4 regions of the Erwinia sp. AnSW2-5 genome follow, and region 1 is predicted to be linked to each of the others. Evidence: predicted binding sites of a transcription regulator. Region 1 holds the regulator's gene; each other region holds the start of a gene.
What was found. Region 1 encodes Fur, which represses iron uptake genes when iron is present. Its sites were predicted from a motif close to ATAATAATGAGAACNACTATCAA; they were not measured.

Region 1 (4,421 bases):
TGGCATGTTATGAAAATATTATTGGCTGGCAGCCGTTGGCCCCCTGGTCACATCCTGTGCTGTTCATTCGCGGGGAGCGTTCTCCCTATCTGGCCGACGCGTACCGAGATGCCCTGTTAACCCAGTTTCCACAGGCGCGTGCCCATGTCATCACCGGCGCAGGGCATTGGGTACATGCTGAGAAACCCGATGCAGTATTACGTGCAATCCGACGTTTTTTAGCGCTGTGAAAACCATTTTCGCTGGGGTATGATGGCGCGCTAAAATTTTGCCGCTGCTGATTATCAGACGGCATAACGGCCCTATTCATCAGCAATCCAGCCTTTCAGTATTACGATTCCTATGGCAAAAGAGAACACGGACCGCACAACGATCGATCTGTTTGCAGATGAACGACGTCCGGGACGACCCAAGACTAATCCGCTGACGCGTGATGAGCAGTTGCGTATCAACAAACGCAATCAGCTCAAGCGCGATAAAGTACGCGGCCTGAAGCGTGTCGAACTAAAAATGAACAGCGACGCGGTTGATGTCCTGAATCAGTTGGCTTTCGAGCGCAATATAAGCCGCAGCGAACTGATCGAAGAAATGCTGCTGGAGCAGTTGCAACGTCATCCGTCCTGATGGTTTCAGGACCTTAGCACTCAGCGACAAAACCGGCAGCATTACTCATTTATCCGCTCACGACGGTCTGTTATCATTAGCGATATCTGCGAAAAAATCAGCAGTCACCATATCATTAAGATTCAAGAGGTTATTAAACTCATGGCACTCGTCGGCATTTTCTTTGGTAGCGATACAGGCAATACCGAAAACATTGCAAAAATGATCCAGAAGCAACTGGGGAAAGATGTTGCAGAAGTTCGTGATATTGCTAAAAGCAGCAAAGAAGACCTTGAAGCCTTTGATATTCTGCTGCTTGGCATCCCAACCTGGTACTACGGTGAAGCCCAGTGTGACTGGGATGATTTCTTCCCGACGCTGGAAGAAATCGACTTCAACGGTAAGCTGGTTGCGCTGTTTGGTTGTGGCGATCAGGAAGATTATTCCGAGTATTTCTGCGATGCAATGGGCACCATCCGCGACATCATTGAGCCGAATGGCGCAGTGCTTGTAGGCCACTGGCCTAGTGAAGGTTACAATTTCGAAGCCTCAAAAGGCATGGCAGATGATAACCACTTCCTTGGCCTGGCCATTGATGAAGATCGCCAGCCAGAACTCACCAACGAGCGCGTTGAAAAGTGGGTAAAACAAATTTCTGATGAACTTCAGCTGAAAGATATCATCGAAGCATAACCATTACCGCTTGATGTGGGAGCTATCTCACATCAAGCAAGTGGTTTTTCCTATAGAAGTAATAGATACATGTTTGTAACTTTCATCTACAAAACTGTACAATAACCCCATCGGTTACCCGCTTACTCAACACCTGCCCCATTCTTTGAGGACGTGAGTCGCCCAAAGAAGGGTAAGATGATGCAGATTGAAATGTTAACCCAACCTAATTCGGGCGCGCGCTTCCCTGGATGTAACGACACTTATCCTTACATTCCTCGCGGTTTCAGGCACCCCTTATGGTTTCCATTTCGGAGTATCAGTTCTATACTGAGACGCATTCATCTTTTAGCGTCGACCGATGTTCAGGGCTTTTCAGCCACTAAGTGACTAGCAAAGTAACAGGACAATATCCGCATGACTGACAATAACACCGCATTAAAGAAGGCCGGCCTGAAAGTCACGCTTCCCCGACTGAAAATTCTGGAAGTGCTTCAGGAACCAGAGGGCCATCATGTCAGTGCGGAAGACTTGTACAAACGCCTGATTGACATGGGCGAAGAAATTGGTCTGGCCACGGTGTACCGTGTGCTGAATCAATTTGATGATGCGGGGATCGTTACCCGCCATAACTTTGAAGGCGGTAAATCCGTTTTCGAACTGACCCAGCAGCACCATCACGATCACCTGATCTGCCTGGACTGCGGTAAAGTTATTGAGTTTAGAGACGAATACATTGAGGAACGTCAGCGTGAAATCGCCACGCGTCACGGTATCAAACTGAGCAACCATAGCCTGTATCTTTATGGCCATTGTGCTCTGGGTGACTGTCGTGAAGACGAGACTCTGCACGACAAGTAATCTGCACTGTTCAGTGTAAAAACCGGTGGCTTGGCCACCGGTTTTTTTATGCCTGCGTTATAGCGACGCCTCCCGGCTAAAACGCTGCCCATCCGCACTGACCGCACGGACCTGCACATCACCTTCTATGATGGGTGGATTCTGGCTGTCGTAATGCTGCCAACGCTTTCCACCATCCGTACTGAACTGCATCGCTACACCAGGGAAGGCCGTATTCGCTTCAAGTTTATCGCCCACGATACGAGCGCCGGGAACCGGCAAACGGTAGTGAACCCCGTGTTTATCCAATTTTTCCAACTCTCGCTGACCGAGAATATTCGCGAATCGCTGCCAGTCCTGGCGCAACGCCTTCTGGTCAACGAACTGCGTTTCACCACCACGGTACTCCTTACCTGCCTGATAATCCTGCTCCCAGGATGCACGGTGCCAGGCGCGTTCCGCTGCAGAGAACATCCGTGGATAGATCATATATTCCATATTGTCATCGGTTCGTACTGTCTCACTCCACAACTGAGCAGACATGCCTGCGGCCCCAGGCCAGGGTTTATCGGATTTCGCGTTGAAGAATTGGCCGTCGCGATCCACCGACGTTTCTGCATTTTGCGGCAAATTATCCGGCGCAAAGCTGAACATTTTACGCTCATCGCTAAAACGTGTTCCCCAGTAATACCCTCGCTCGAGGGGGTTCACCTCGTAGGGAAAATCCAAATAGGCATAATCGGGATTGGAAACAATCACCTGATAGCCTTTGTTTGCCCAGTCATTCACCGTGTCAAAACCGCCCCAGTACAGCGTATCCCAGAAATTGACTGCAACTTCAGGTGTGGCAAAGGCACGGGCATCCTGGGCATTTTTTAAACCATCCTGCCAGGCCTGCATGCGGTCAATACCCTGATCTTTGACTAATTTGCTGACCTTCAAAGCAAAATAGCTTGGAAGATGCTCCAGATCGCTCACCTTCCCTGATGCGATCATCGCCTGACAAGCATGGGATTTCGCCCATGGCCGATCCTCACGACTAAGATCGAGCTGACCCTTACCCGTTTCAGGATGTTTAATATCGGTATAGCCTGCGCCAAGACGAATATTTTTAGCCTCGTCTCCACCGAAGTGCCAGCTGCGCAGCGGCTGCCCGGCATCACGGTGCATCAATCTGACTTCGCTGATAATCTTATTCGCAAAGCGCAGTGATGAATCCAGACACGGGTTCAAATAACTCGTCCGGTCGTAAAGTTGTACTGAGGTGGTATTCGAGTTATCCCCCGGATCGACCAGCCGATATTCTGAGGCTTCTTTTGCTCGTCCTGCTTTCATCAGACGCTGGTAGCGAGCCTCCATAGCAACCACTGCCGCGCGAGCATGAGCAGGCATGTCCACTTCTGGCAGAACCTGAATACCGCGTGCTTCCGCATATTTCACGATGTCGATATAGTCCTGACGACTGAAGTAGCCGCTCCCGTTATTATCATTGAACGGTCCAGACCCAAGCTGCGGTAACAGACAACGTTGTTCTTTCAGATCGTGGCAACGTTGGCTTCCCACGTCGGTAAGCTCCGGCAGGCCAGGGATCTCAATACGCCAGCCTTCGTCATCCGTAAGATGGAAGTGGAAGACATTAATTTTCCAGGCAGCCATCTGATCAAGCATCCGCAAAATTGCGGTTTTACTATGAAAATTTCGGCCCACATCAAGGAAAATGCCGCGATAGGAGAAGCGTGGCGCATCTTCCGCTTTTAAGGTCGCAATACGGTTGCTCCCGTCACCAGGTAGCAGCGACATAATGGATTGCAGACCGTAGAAAACACCCTGGGCATCGTAGCCCGTTACCTCAGCCTTTTCTTTAGTGATATTCAGATAATAGGCACCTGATATAGCAGGAATGCCTTTCAATGCTGCGGGATCAATTCGTGTGCTAATGGGGTAACCCGCTTCATTAAGGCGAACACCCAACAGTGATAAGCGCTGCTGCACCGCCTCTGCGCGTTGTGCCGGTAAACTGGCCAGATCAAGTCTGACGCCCTGACTGAGATCGGCATCCTCTTGTGCTATCTCAACATTAAGCGGGGTCGGGACAATCTGGCCGCGTAGCGCGTTAGCGGTAAGCTGTTCAACATCACTATTTTTTTCATAACGACTGTTGGCCTGCATCAGAATGTTTTTATCCGTAGCAGTCCGCTTCCACTGCTCACCAAAAGGTGCCACAAAGCGCGAAAGGTCTTCGGTATCTGTCACCTGAATAATTTTTGGATTGGCGTCACCCGATGTCACATACCAGCGCGGCATTA
Region 2 (4,421 bases), on a different contig from region 1:
ACGAATTTCCAATAAAAACCGCCGTTGTTATGCTCGGGCATTCGTTAGTATCTATGGATAGAGTAAGGGATATTTATACCCTATGAAGATCAGTAAACTCGTGCTGCCTGCCCTTCTCTCTTTATTACTCACTGGCTGCTGGTTGGGGGACCACTTCCCGCCGTATGAAGTCGGACAGGTTTCCAGAACGGACGCCGGATTCTGTTTCCAGATTAACAATGCCGGAGACTATTATGTGCATTATCTTTCTATCAGAGACAGACATGCACCTGAAAGGTCGGGTTTCAACCGCAAGTTACCTGCTTTAAAAGTTGCTAATAATCAGCTTTGCATCCCTGAGACTTACTATCAATTCCCGCAGTCCGGTGAAATTAACGTAGATATATCATTACGTTCTCCCACAGAAAGAAGGATGATACGCCGCATCATTATATCTGAATTCAGGATGATAAAAGGTGTACCGCATCCCTTCGCGCCGCGGGATTATTCCGTGCTTACGGTTGATTATATCCGGGAGAGTGAAAAAAACGGCGGTTGAGCTGACCTGTTGTGCCAACCCTCAGCACGGTTCGACCGGAACAGAAGGTCGAACCCTACAACGTACCATAACACCCGGCCAACGACCGTAGCGGCCGACCTTCTGTTTCGGTCGGCCCGCAGCGCTGATCTGGAGGTTAATCTGATCCACTGTGTAGGCCATCAGCCTGGATAGACAGGGAAAAGAGGCGTCCCTGGCGGCCATAATGCCAGTATCAAAATCGTATATCGAAGAATTTCCAATAAAATGCGCCGTTGTTATGCTCGGGAATTCGTTAGTATCTATGGATAGAGTAAGGGATGTTTATACCCTATGAAGATCAATAAACTCGTGCTGCCTGCCCTTCTCTCTTTATTACTAACAAGTTGCTGGTTGGGAGATCACTTTCCCTCACTTGAAATCGGACAAGTTTCCAAAACTGAGACCGGATTCTGTTTCCAGATTAACAATGCCGGAGACTATTACGCGCATTACCTTTCTATCAGAGACAGAGATGCACCACCGAGAGAAGGATGATACGCCGCATAATTGTTTCTGAATTCAGGATGATAAAGGGTGTACCGCATCCCTTCGCGCCGCAGGATTATTCCGTTATAACAGAGGATTATAGCCGGGAGATGGAAAATAACGGCGGCTGATGAGGCCTGTTGTGCCAACCCTCAGCACGGTTCGACCGGAACAGAAGGTCGAACCCTACAATAAATCACAGCAGCGCAGAACCTGAGGAAATCCCACCTTAGTGGGACTTAAAATGCCGTTCGATGCTGTCCAGCATATTGCTGGCACTGTAATAATCCAGACGGAACGTATCCGGGCCCATCGCATACACCCGTTCTGCCGTCACCGGCTCCAGATGTTCCAGGAACGGATTGGCCCGCACGCGCCCCACCGTCTCGTCGTCTGCGGAGAACAGCAACATACTCTTCCCGGTGAGGCCCGCCGCCATATTCTCGCCGGACAACTGAATAACATCGTTACGCTTGCCCATGCTGGTGCCGCCCTGCACGTCCGACGGTGGCATCGCCAGGGTAAAGCCCAGCGCCGACAGCAGTTTGCCCTGCGCTGATGCCAGGGTCCACAGATTCACTCCGCGACCATCTTCATAGTAAACCAGCGCTGAAACCGGCTGCGGTGGCAGCGTGATCGTCTGCTTCACTGCCTGCACGCGTTGCTCAAAACGGTCGATCACGGTGCTGGCATCGTTCTCATGCCCGGTGATTTCACCCAGCTGCGTTGCCAGCTGCTGCCAGCTTTTATCGCCGTAGTCGATCACCAGCGTCGGGGCTATCGCCGACAGCTGATCGTAGAGCTTTAACGCGGAGTCACCGCCCGTGGCGGCAATCACAATCAGGTCCGGTGCCGCAGCGGCAATCGCCTCGGCGTTCGGTTCAGAAATGTAGAGCGGCTTTAGACCGGCCTGCTTCGCCACGGCGCTCCACTGTTTAAAAAAACCCTGGTCATCCGACACCGTGCTGTTACGGCTGGTGCCGCCGGAACCGACCAGCGGCGCATTGATCGCCAGCAGCGTGCCGGTAATGGTCACGCTGGTGGAGACGATGCGCTCCGGGGCTTTTGCCAGGGTGAGTGGCCCTTTGGGGGTTTGCAGGGTACGCGGCCAGCCCTGCTGCGCGCCCGATGGCGCCTCAGCTGCGGCCGCAGCCTGTGGCGAGGCGGGCTGCGCCTCTGAATACTGAGTTGAACAGCTGCGGACTGAGACAACAAAGATCAGCGCGGCAGCCACCAGCAGTGCGCACAGCACCGGGAAGGAGAACAGTTTTTTCATCTTAGCCATTTCGTTGCAAATGAGTATTATTATCATACATTTAATGGCGGGGAATTTAAATCGCTTATGACAGATCGGAACGTGCGGGGGAAAACAGTTAGCCATAATTAAGGCCGGGCAAGCCCGGCCTCAGTGAAAAATTAGACTTTCATCCAGCGCCCTTCGGCGGCAGAGAGGGCAATCGCCTCAAGGACCTTCGACACCTGCAAACCTTCAGCAAAGTCAGGCCACATACGGTCATCGGCGGCAATACCGTTAATCAGATCGCGGACTTCCACGGTTTTCTGGTCGTTAAAGCCAATACCGTGTCCGGCAGAAATACAGAACGCCGCATAATCCGGGTGCGCCGGGCCGGTAAGGATGGTTTTAAAGCCCTGGCGGCCGGCCGGGTCATCATGAATATACAGCTCCAGCTCCGCCATGCGCTCCTGGGTGTAACGGATGCTGCCTTTGGTGCCGGTCACCACATAGGTCAGGCCCATTTTGCTGCCACAGGCGATACGTGAGGTTTCAATCACGCCGTGGGCGCCGTTAGCAAAGCGCAGCAGTGCGCTGGCCTGATCTTCGTTTTCCACATCGCGCAGCTGGGAGAGGTTTTTCGGGTCCGGGCGCTGCTTGATCACCGTCATCATATCGCCGCTGACTTCATCGATGTTGCCCACCAGATAGTGCGCCATATTGACAATGTGCGCGGCCAGGTCACCCAGTGCGCCAAGGCCCGCCAGCGCTTTCTGGCAGTGCCAGTCCAGCGGCGTGTTTGGATTCGCCAGGTAATCTTCGTTGTGCGTGCCGTAGAAGTGCACCACATCACCGATTTCGCCACGGGCAATAATCTCTTTCGCCAGCTGGCTGGTCGGGTTCTTCATATAGTTGAAGCCCACCAGCGTTTTCACCCCGGCTTTTTCGGCGGCACGCACCATCTCTTCGGCATCGGCAACATCCAGCGCCAGCGGTTTTTCAGAATAGACATGCTTACCGTGACGAATGGCTTCCAGCGCCATCTCTTTATGCAGGAAGTTAGGCGCGCAGATATCCACAACGTCGATATTTTCATCCGCCACCAGTTCACGCCAGTCTCCGGTTGAACGGTTGAAGCCGAGCGTCGCCGCCTGCGCACTCGCCAGCTCCGGGTTTACCTCCGCCAGCATCTCACGAACCAATTCCCCTTTCAGGTTGAACACTGTCGGCGCCTGAGAGTAGGCAATCGCATGGCAGCGTCCGATATAACCGGTGCCGATCAGGCCAATTCTGACTTTTTTCATGATAAATCCTTAGATGTAGGGGAACAAAATGGAACAAAAATTCAATATGCATGAAATGTATATTTCGCCACATCGCTATTCAACGTCAAAATGAAACAAACGTGATCGCCCTGGCGAAAATGAATGTAACGCCGCTGCAAGTCCCACCGCATCCTGCTACGCAATACGCAAAAGCACGATTTTTGTGGCAAAAATCACAGACCTTTCTGAAGTATGCTGCTTTATTCAGCAGTTGAACCAAAAGCGTGAAAACAGCCTTTGACATCCCCTGCCCTGCTGGATATCATGCGCCCCGTTCCAACAATTCCTCTGTAGTTCAGTCGGTAGAACGGCGGACTGTTAATCCGTATGTCACTGGTTCGAGTCCAGTCAGAGGAGCCAAATTTAAGAAGCCCGCTCAGGGAAACCTGAGCGGGCTTTTTGTTGTCTGGAATGATTGAATCTCTGCCTGACTTAGATTTGAACCATCAATTAGCGATGCGCTTTTGATGCCGCACTGTCGGCCTTGAAAATAAAGCGTTTGTCGTTTTTCAGTGCTATCAGCCAAGGAGCGATATAGCTTTCATGCTGAACCTCTCCAGTGATCCCTAGATCCGCCATCAGGAACGCACTTCCCAACTCGGCGATCAACTCTTCAAATGCATCCCCTCACTGCCAAACTTCCCTTTCATTTCATTTCATTTCATTTCAGGATTTAGCCGACTTCTGGCTCCACTCAAGTGAGCCAGTTCATGCAGGTCCGTAGCGTAGAAATTGGCAGCATCGCTAAAAAGACGACGTTCCGATAAATGGATTTTGTCGGTTGAAGGTGCGAAAAAGATGTTATGTCCCTTCTCAA
Region 3 (4,421 bases), on a different contig from region 1:
ACGCCGTTCGGTTTTGGTGGGGTCGCTGGATGAATGTGCCAGGATCCAGGCAATTACCGGCCAGATAAAGGCATTAATACTCAGCAGAATGGTGAGCCACATGCCCCGATCCAACTCCATCAGCACCGACAGGATGGGGAAAAAACACAAAAAGGTCCCCAATTGGCGCATGGCGAACATGCGACGAATAAAGCGCACAGAGCGCTGTTTTAATTGTCTGTCATCAGGTGAGTAATAGTGCATGAATAAGCGACGCTGAGCCGATCGATGGTGCAGTGTATCGGAAAAAAAGTAACGCGTTGGTATTTTTATCTGGGCAGAAGAACAATGCCAGCCAGCGGTCGTGGCTGGCATTGCGGGGAAGTGAATTTATCTAATTAAAACGAGTAGTTAGCCGATACTGAGAAGTTACGTGGTGCACCGTAAACCACGTACGTACCCATGTAGTCATAATACTCTTTGTCAAACAGATTGTTGATGTTTGCCTGCACGGAAACCTGCTTCGTCACCTGGTAACGGCTGAACAGATTCACCAGCGTCACAGGGGACTGATCGATGTAGTCACTACCTGCCGGGCCGCCAGCAACCGTTGCCCAGGTTTTATTCTGCCAGTTCACACCACCACCCACGGTCAGATCCTGCAACATTGGCAGGCGATAGCGGGTAAAGAGCTTGGCGGTGGTGCGTGGCACTTCCGGCATCACGGCGGTGCCGTTACGCTGTTCTGCGATATAGCGCGATGCACCGAAGGTCATCTGCCAGTTATCGGTCAGCGCACCGTTCACTTCAAACTCGACGCCACGGCTGACGGCATCCACTTCGTTGTAGGCATACTCGGTAGTATTTGGAATATAGACATAGCTGTTAACGCCCAGCCCGTTCTGCTCGGTACGGAACAGTGACAGCGAGGCAGTCAGACGGCTGTTATTCCAGTCACCTTTCAGGCCGGTTTCGTAGCTTTTCCCGGTCACCGGGCTAAGGTATTTAGCCTCGCTGCTACGAGAGGTCTGTGGCTGGAAGATGCTGGTGTAGCTGGTGTATACCGAATACGTGTCATTGATATCGTAGGTCAGGCCAGCATAAGGAGCGATCTTATCGCTATTGTTGCTGCCTGAAGTGCCGTTAGCGCTCCAGTCGGTATAACGTGCGCCCACTAACAGTGACAGCGGGTCCGTCAGCGAGAAACGCGCGGCGGTATAGACTGATTTCTGACGAATGGTATCTGCCAGAGAGTTTGTCCACGGTGACCATGTACCTTCTGTGATGTTGCCGTTCCAGTCGCGGTAATCACCGATATTGACGCCGCTCAGATCAGAGTAGCTGTTGAAGAAGGTGTTCTCCTGCTTACTGTAGCTGCCACCAACCATCAGCTGATGGGTACGGCCAAACAGATCAAATGGGCCATTGGCATACAGGTCGGCGCTGTCCGTGGTGCGGCGGCCTTTGTTCCAGCCACTGTACAGAACGGAGCCTGTGCCGGTTGTTTTATCCGGGTAGCCGTCGGCATACATCAGACGGGTGTCAAAGTTGGTCCGGGTATGGCTGCCGCTCACCTGGGCCTGCCATCCGCTATCAAATTTCTGTGTCAGAGTAGCGAAAAACTTATTCGATTCTTTATCGCTGTACGTCCAGTCCGCACCGGAGTTGAAGCTGCGATCAAAGTTGGTACGTTCGCCATTGCTGAAGAACGTCGGGATCCCGCCCCAGCTTGGGTCTTCACTGCTACTGTCCTGGTAATCCCAGCCCAGTGACAGGGTAGTAGAGTCTGTCAGGTCTGCATCCACTACTGTAGTCAGGAATTTCTTACGCGCGTGATAGCGATCCAGCCAGGTATCGTTCTCCTGGTATCCGCCAATGGCACGGGCACGCACCGTACCGGATTCATTCAACGGCACGGTGATATCACCCACATAGCGCTGTTTATCCCAGCTCCCGGTTTCGGCAGACAGGCTACCGGTCAGCACTTTGCTGTCCGCGTGTTTGCGAACCATATTGATGGAGGCTGACGGATTGCCGGAACCGAGTGCCAGGCTGTTCGCCCCGCGAATCACTTCAACACGGTCATAGATAGCGGTATCTGAACGGGCATCACCCAGGTCCCAGACATCGGTTACTACCGTCGGAACGCCGTCGAACAGATAGTTATTAATCAGGAAGCCGCGGGAATAATAATTTGAACGATCTGAGTCGATATTCGAGGCCGAAACGCCGACAGTATTATTCATTACATCGCCAACGGTTTGTAACCCCTGATCCTGCATGCGCTGCTTACTCACGATAGAAACAGACTGCGGAATATCGCGTACCGTCAGCGGCATCTTGGTGCCCGCAGAGGTCACCGGAACGCTGTAGTCGGTAACGGCCTGCTGCGCAGCTGCATCGACATTGGCTTCAACGGTCAGGGTGTCGGTTTTGGTGTTGTCGGCGGCAAAGGCAGGCTGCAAGGCAGACATAACCAGCAGCGCGGCAACAGACGGGGTGAAAATACGGGATTCAGAGCGAGACATTGGCACGGTCATTCCTGGAAATAAGTTGCTGATGTTGAGTCAATACCTGCACCGGGTACGAAAAGATCTACCGGTTATCCATAGGCGGTATTGGCACGCTGACTTATCCATGATTTGACGGTGAGGCCCACGGGCACTGCAATCAGACAAAACGCTGCCTGTAATAGGAAAACAAATGAGAACTATAATTATTTAACGTTGCAGTGTAAATAAATATTGCATTAGGGGGGAACGAAAGCGGGAGCAGGGAGTCTTGTGGGGGCAGCAGGCGGTCAGGGGCGACCGAAAAAGAAGGTCCCCCCTGGGCAAAGTACCGTCGGGGCGACCATTTTTTCCGGTCGCCCCGCGGTTAACCGTTAGAAATCGGCTTTCAGTACCACGCGGAAATTGGCTTTTCCTGCGCGCACGTGGTCCAGTGCATCGTTGATTTTTGACATCGGGAAGAACTCGACGTGTGGCGCGATATCGCGGCGTGATGCCAGCTTCAGCAGTGAACGCAGCTGGCCCGGCGAGCCGGTAGATGAACCCGTTACCGCTTTGTCGCCCATGATCAAATCAAATGCGCTCACCTGGAACGGCTTCATCACGGCGCCAACGGTGTGGAATTTGCCTTTCGGTGCCAGCGCATCGAAGTACGGTTTCCAGTCGAGATCAACAGCAACGGTACTGAGGATCAGGTCAAAACGACCGGCCAGTGCTTTCAGCGCTTCGGGATCGCGGCTGTTCACCACTTCATCGGCACCCATATCGAGGATCGACTGTTTTTTATCCGGCGTGGAGCTGAACGCGACCACTTCTGCGCCCATCGCCCGCAGGATCTTAATCGCGATATGGCCAAGACCGCCAATGCCGATCACGCCAACGCGGCTGGTGGCCGTAATATTGCTCATCAGCAGCGGTTTAAACACGGTGATACCACCGCACAGCAGTGGGCCTGCGGTCGCGGCATCCAGACTTTCCGGTAATGGGATCACCCACTGCCAGTCTGCGCGCAGTTTCTCGGCAAAACCGCCGTTATTCAGGATCGTCGGGATAGTGCCCTGTTCGCAGTTCACCTGTTCACCGTTGATGCAGGAATCGCAGTGCTGACAGCTTTTCGCTGTCCAGCCAATACCCACGCGCTGGCCCACAGACAGTCCTTTGTTCTTTGCCGCCTCACCGAGCGCGGAGACGCGCCCAATCACTTCATGACCGGCGATAGTCGGGTACTGAGAGATGCCCCATTCGTTGTCGATCATCGACAGGTCGGAATGGCAGACGCCACAGTATTCCACCTCGACTTCCACTTCCTCTGCACTCAGCGCGCCTGCATCAAACTCATACAGCTCCAGAGCCTGTCCTGCTTTCATTGCTGCGTAGCTTTTAATTTTCACTTCATACCTCAGATTCAGTTTACGGTCAGGGGAGAGTGTAGCGCTCCGGGGGCAGAAAGTTGGCTTTTCGCCGCACAAACTGCCCATCTGTGGAGGTTCATGGGGATAATTTAGCCATGTCCCCCCGGTTAAAGGCCGAAAAGTGTGTATTTGTTCATCGGCAAAAAGTGCGATGCCGATGTTACATGATTCACTTTAATTCACTATTACCCCAGTGGAATCTTATTCATTTAAAAATCGATTTCAGATAACACAGGCGGTTGTTGTGTATTTTTATTTATTTTTTATTAGCAACGCTTAATCATATTATTTCTATTTTTAATGCCTGAATAGAAAGAACTTTATTATTGTTTTTTTATACGTTAGATCCAATGGTCAATATGAAGTAGTTGAAGTCTAAATAAGCTATTTCTGTATTTATTAATGGATTTAATAATAAAGGCGTTTTATGCGATCAGCTAATAATAGATTCATCTTTAATATCATTACCCTGCTGCTGTTTCCTCTGAGTGCTGAGGCAACATCAGCTTGGGAAGTGAAC
Region 4 (4,421 bases), on a different contig from region 1:
TCAGGATGAGAAAACATCTGGTTAAAGCGGGTAAGCGTATTGGCTATCATCATTGTTATTCCCGTGTGAGGTTATCATCAGATAATACTCATTCTCATCTTTTGGCATACGACTAGTGACGGAAGCGTTGTCCGAAGTCAAAAAATGCGGGAAAGAGTGGGACGTTTCAGGAAGGGCGGTGATGGGTTCAACGGGCTGACCGGAACAGAAGGTCAGCCCTTACGGGAATTGTGTTACGCCGTGTTGTTGATTCTGCTATCAGAAGCCCATCGTTACACCCGCATAATACGCGCGGCCCGGCTCGTTATAGGTAGAAGCGCCGTCGTTTTCACGGTAAATCTTCTTATCAAACAGGTTGCTGACGCCGCCTTTCACGCTTACGTCTTTGGTGAATGCGTAATTGAGGTTCAGCCCGACAACGGAATATGCACCGATCTCGGTCGTGGACATCGGCGAATCGATTTCCATGCGGCTTTCCACGAACTCACGCGGTTTCTGGCGTCCGTACAGCGTCCAGTTCAGCTCGGTGGAGAATTTATCGGTAATCTGATAATCCAGCATCGAGTTGATAGTGTACTTAGGAATGATCGACAGCGGGTTGCCGGTTTTCTTGTCTTTCGACTCCAGCATATAAGTGGCATTGGTGCGCCAGTCGAGCACGTCACTCACCACCGGAATGGTCAGGCTGGCTTCCAGCCCTTCCACCAGCGCTTTGCCGCCATTTTCCCATTGCAGGATATTCCTGTCATCGGAGGCGGTGCCAATCAGCTCGGTGCCGGAGACAATTTTATTTTTGTAGTCATTGCGGAACCAGGTGACACCGGCTGCATAGCCGTCGGCAGCAAACTCCAGCCCCAGCTCTTTATTGACGCTGACTTCTGCATCCAGATTGGTGTTACCTAACAGGTAGCAACCGACACCATTGTTAATGCCTGAAGGGCAGCCGTTACCCCGGGTGCCCAGCAGATAGCCTTCGCTTGACTGGTACAGGTTCGGGGCTTTAAACACCCGCGCAATACCGGCTTTCAGTTTGAACCCTTCACCCAGATCCTGAGAGAAGTTGAAACTCGGGCTGAAGTTACCGCCAAATTCACTGTGGTGATCAAAACGCAGGCCCGGGATCAGGAAGGTGCCTTCCCACGGCTGGATGTTGTCTTCGAAATAGAGTGCCGCCGTGGTCGCGCTGTTCTTGCTGCTGCGATCGGCAGGATTGCCCGACATATCACCGATGATAACGCCGCTGGCGTTGGTGGCCGACATCGAGGCGCTATCGTCCAGTTTTTCGTGGTTCCACTCGGCGCCAAGGGTGACGGTCTGCTCAATCCAGCGGTCCAGCGGGATATTGGCCTCCGCGCTGGCATGATAGTTTTCCAGGCGGCTGGTACTGTACTCGTCGCTGTTAATCATCCCTTCCACACGGCCAGTAGAGCCTTCTTTCAGGCGTGTGTTATTGGTTTTTTCATAGTTGAAGGCGAGCTTAGAGTCGCCCCATTCCCAGAAGCCATTATGGGTCAGGCCGTAAGACTGACGGTACAGGCGGTTGGTCTCGGAACCGTACAGCGAGTCGACCAGGCCACCGGGGCTGATGTTGCCGTTGCTGTACTGGGTATCTCCGGCGTAGATATTGCCCTGGCGGCTGTAGCCGTAGCTGAAGTCGAGGATCTGCGATGGCGTCATTTTCCAGGAAACCAACGCATTAATATCTTTGTTGCGCACCCCTTCACGGCCTGCGGCATAAGATCCGTTTTGCGCCTGGTTGATATCGGCGGCATCGGCGTCGGTTTTGTTGAGGTTACCGTACAGGCGCATGGTCAGTGCATCACCGGCCAGCGGGCCGCTCAGGCTGAAGTTGGTGCGTTTCGTGTCGCCTTCTTTGCTGTTTTCCGGCTGATTGGTAAACAGGGAAAGTGAGCCGTGCCAGTCCTGGGTTGGACGTTTGGTATGGATGTTAATCACGCCGCCAGCGGCACCGGAGCCGTAACGGGCAGCGGCCGGGCCACGCAACACTTCAATGCGCTCGACCATTTCAGCAGGCACCCAGTTGCTGTCACCACGGGTATCACGCTCACCTTTCCAGCTGTAACGCACGGAGTTACGTGAGCTGACCGGCACGCCGTCAATCAGGATCAGGGTGTTTTCCGGGCCCATGCCGCGAATATCAATCTGGCGGTTATTTCCCCGGCTGCCGTTGGCGCTGTTTCCGGTCAGGTTGACCCCGGGCATTTTGCGGATGATGTCGGATAAATCGTTAACCGGCGGGTTCTTAGCGATATCCTCTGCCGTAATGATAGAGACGCCAGGCTGTTGTTTTAACTCCTGTTCCGCTGTTTTATGAACGGTCAAAACATCGTCATCTTTGCCATCAGTCTGGGTGTCGTCGGCAGCGACGGCTGTTCCGGCAATCATCGCTGTCAGTAAAAGCGCCAGAGGGTGTAATCGAAAGCGTCCATTCCAGGTCATCGCATCATCTCAAGTGTAATACCCATCATATCGAATTATTGTGGGCATAATTTTGTAAGTGAATGTGCATGATAACGATAATTGTTATCATTTCTATCCTAGTTAGTACGAATCCTTAAAATCTCCACAATTGGGTGCTTTTGTCAGTAAAGGTAAGGGTTTTTATTTTATCCTTTTATTAACAGCAGGTTAAGGTGAGCATCTTTTCTCCATAATCTGCTTAATTGATCCGAATTATGGATTTTGGCTTTTTTTTGCACAGTAAATAACCCGTTCTGTCTATCCATCCCGCCATGTAGCCGTTATTATCCGGCAACAAAATCAAACGCGAATCGTTCTCATTTTTGCTACTTATCTGATTCTCAGGAGAGAAAATGCGCTTCCCTCAGGCCTTCGCTTTATCGCTGTTTTCCGTCTTGCTTGCCTGTACGCCTGCGACCTTTGCCGCTGATGCACCTGCACTGACGGTCGTTCATGCGCAGGGTTCCACTGCCGTGCCGCAACATCCGCAGCGCGTGGTGATCCTCAGCCCGGCAACGCTGGATATTGCTGATGCCCTGGGGATTAACCCGATGGGTGTGCCACAAACCAGCGCGCACTATCCGCAGCATCTGGCGAAGTACAGCGGTAAGGCGTATCTGAATGCCGGTACGCTGTTTGAACCCAACTTTGAAGCCCTGAGCAATGCCAAACCCGACCTGATTCTTGCCGGCGCCCGTGCTCATGATGCCTACGATAAGCTGAGTGAAATTGCCCCGACTCTCGCACTGGATCTGGACCCGAAACACTTCGTGCAGAGCCTGACCGAACGCACTGAACAGCTGGGTGCGATCTTTGGTAAAGAGGAGAAAGCGCAGCAGGTGATAGCGGCGTTTAACGCACAGATTGCCGACCTGCGTAAAGAGTCGGCCACCGCCGGTAGCGCGATGATGCTGATGATTAACGGCGGCAAGATCAGCGCACACTCACCGGGTTCGCGTTTTGGTTTTATCTACGATGTGCTGGGCTTTAAACCGGCCACGGCTTTCCCGGAAACCGGTAAACACGGTAATGCGGTCTCCCCTGAATTCATTATGGAAGCGAACCCTGACTGGCTGTTTGTGCTGGATCGCGACAGCGCCATTGGCCGCAAAGAGGGCGCGTCCGCACAGCAGGTGCTGGATAACCCGCTGGTGCGTAAAACCAATGCCTGGAAAAAACAGCAGGTGGTGTATCTCGATTCCGGTTCGCTTTACATCGCTGGCGGTATTCAGAGCTACAGCAATCTGATGACCCAGGTGAAGCAGGTGCTGGATAAAACGAAAACTCAGCCGTAAATGAAATCCGTCGCCTTTATTGCAGGCCTGGCATTACTGCTGGGCCTGATTGTTTGTAGCCTGTTTGTCGGCGTCAGCCGCGTCACACTGATCAACCTGTGGTCAGACCCTTCAATGCGCGAGATCCTGTTGATCAGTCGTTTTCCCCGCACCGCCGCGTTGCTGCTGGCGGGAAGCGCGATGAGCGTGGCAGGGCTGATGATGCAGATGCTGACGCAAAACCGCTTTGTTGAGCCTTCAGTGGTCGGCACCACGCAGTCTGCCAGTCTGGGATTGCTGCTGGTGATGATCATCAGCCCCGCAGCCCCCATCATGCTGAAAATGGGCGTTGCCACGCTGTTTGCCCTCGCCGGTACGGCGTTGTTTATGCTGCTGATCCAGCGTATCCGTATGAAATCCTCCCTGATGGTGCCGCTGGCCGGCATTATGCTGGGGGCGGTTTTCAGTTCGGTTACCACTTTCCTTGCGATGAAGTTTGACCTGCTCCAGTCACTGGGCGGTTGGGAATCTGGTGACTTTTCCAGCGTGATGCAGGGCCGCTACGAACTGCTGTGGGCGGTGGGAGCGATCACGCTGCTGGCGGCGCTGATGGCCGACCGTTTTACCGTGGCGGGCATGGGACGTGACTTCGCGGTGAATGTCGGG

Region 2: fepB (Fe2+-enterobactin ABC transporter substrate-binding protein) is a predicted target of Fur. The motif match lies at 2,335-2,357, and genes of this name have one in related genera.
Region 3: fhuE (ferric-rhodotorulic acid/ferric-coprogen receptor FhuE) is a predicted target of Fur. The motif match lies at 2,677-2,699, and genes of this name have one in related genera.
Region 4: ACFL9S_RS12460 (TonB-dependent siderophore receptor) is a predicted target of Fur. The motif match lies at 2,535-2,557, and genes of this name have one in related genera.

The regions. Positions count from the first base shown of each region.
Region 1 is NZ_JBJGXA010000002.1:65,016-69,436, reverse strand. Features, by position in the region: gene ybfF (esterase) at 1-230, shown strand, start outside; gene ybfE (LexA regulated protein) at 343-624, shown strand; gene fldA (flavodoxin FldA) at 766-1,296, shown strand; gene fur (ferric iron uptake transcriptional regulator) at 1,693-2,136, shown strand; gene ACFL9S_RS01865 (family 20 glycosylhydrolase) at 2,194-4,421, opposite strand, start outside.
Region 2 is NZ_JBJGXA010000018.1:103,783-108,203, forward strand. Features, by position in the region: gene ACFL9S_RS14740 (putative T6SS immunity periplasmic lipoprotein) at 83-538, shown strand; gene fepB (Fe2+-enterobactin ABC transporter substrate-binding protein) at 1,275-2,321, opposite strand; gene ACFL9S_RS14750 (Gfo/Idh/MocA family protein) at 2,462-3,583, opposite strand; tRNA gene ACFL9S_RS14755 (tRNA-Asn) at 3,889-3,964, shown strand; partial or broken gene ACFL9S_RS14760 (ArdC family protein) at 4,055-4,421, opposite strand, start outside.
Region 3 is NZ_JBJGXA010000001.1:201,548-205,968, forward strand. Features, by position in the region: gene ACFL9S_RS00875 (diguanylate cyclase) at 1-243, opposite strand, end outside; gene fhuE (ferric-rhodotorulic acid/ferric-coprogen receptor FhuE) at 378-2,507, opposite strand; gene ACFL9S_RS00885 (NAD(P)-dependent alcohol dehydrogenase) at 2,864-3,880, opposite strand; gene ACFL9S_RS00890 (autotransporter outer membrane beta-barrel domain-containing protein) at 4,329-4,421, shown strand, end outside.
Region 4 is NZ_JBJGXA010000014.1:57,850-62,270, forward strand. Features, by position in the region: gene ACFL9S_RS12455 (DoxX family protein) at 1-50, opposite strand, end outside; gene ACFL9S_RS12460 (TonB-dependent siderophore receptor) at 259-2,460, opposite strand; gene ACFL9S_RS12465 (siderophore ABC transporter substrate-binding protein) at 2,835-3,776, shown strand; gene ACFL9S_RS12470 (ABC transporter permease) at 3,777-4,421, shown strand, end outside.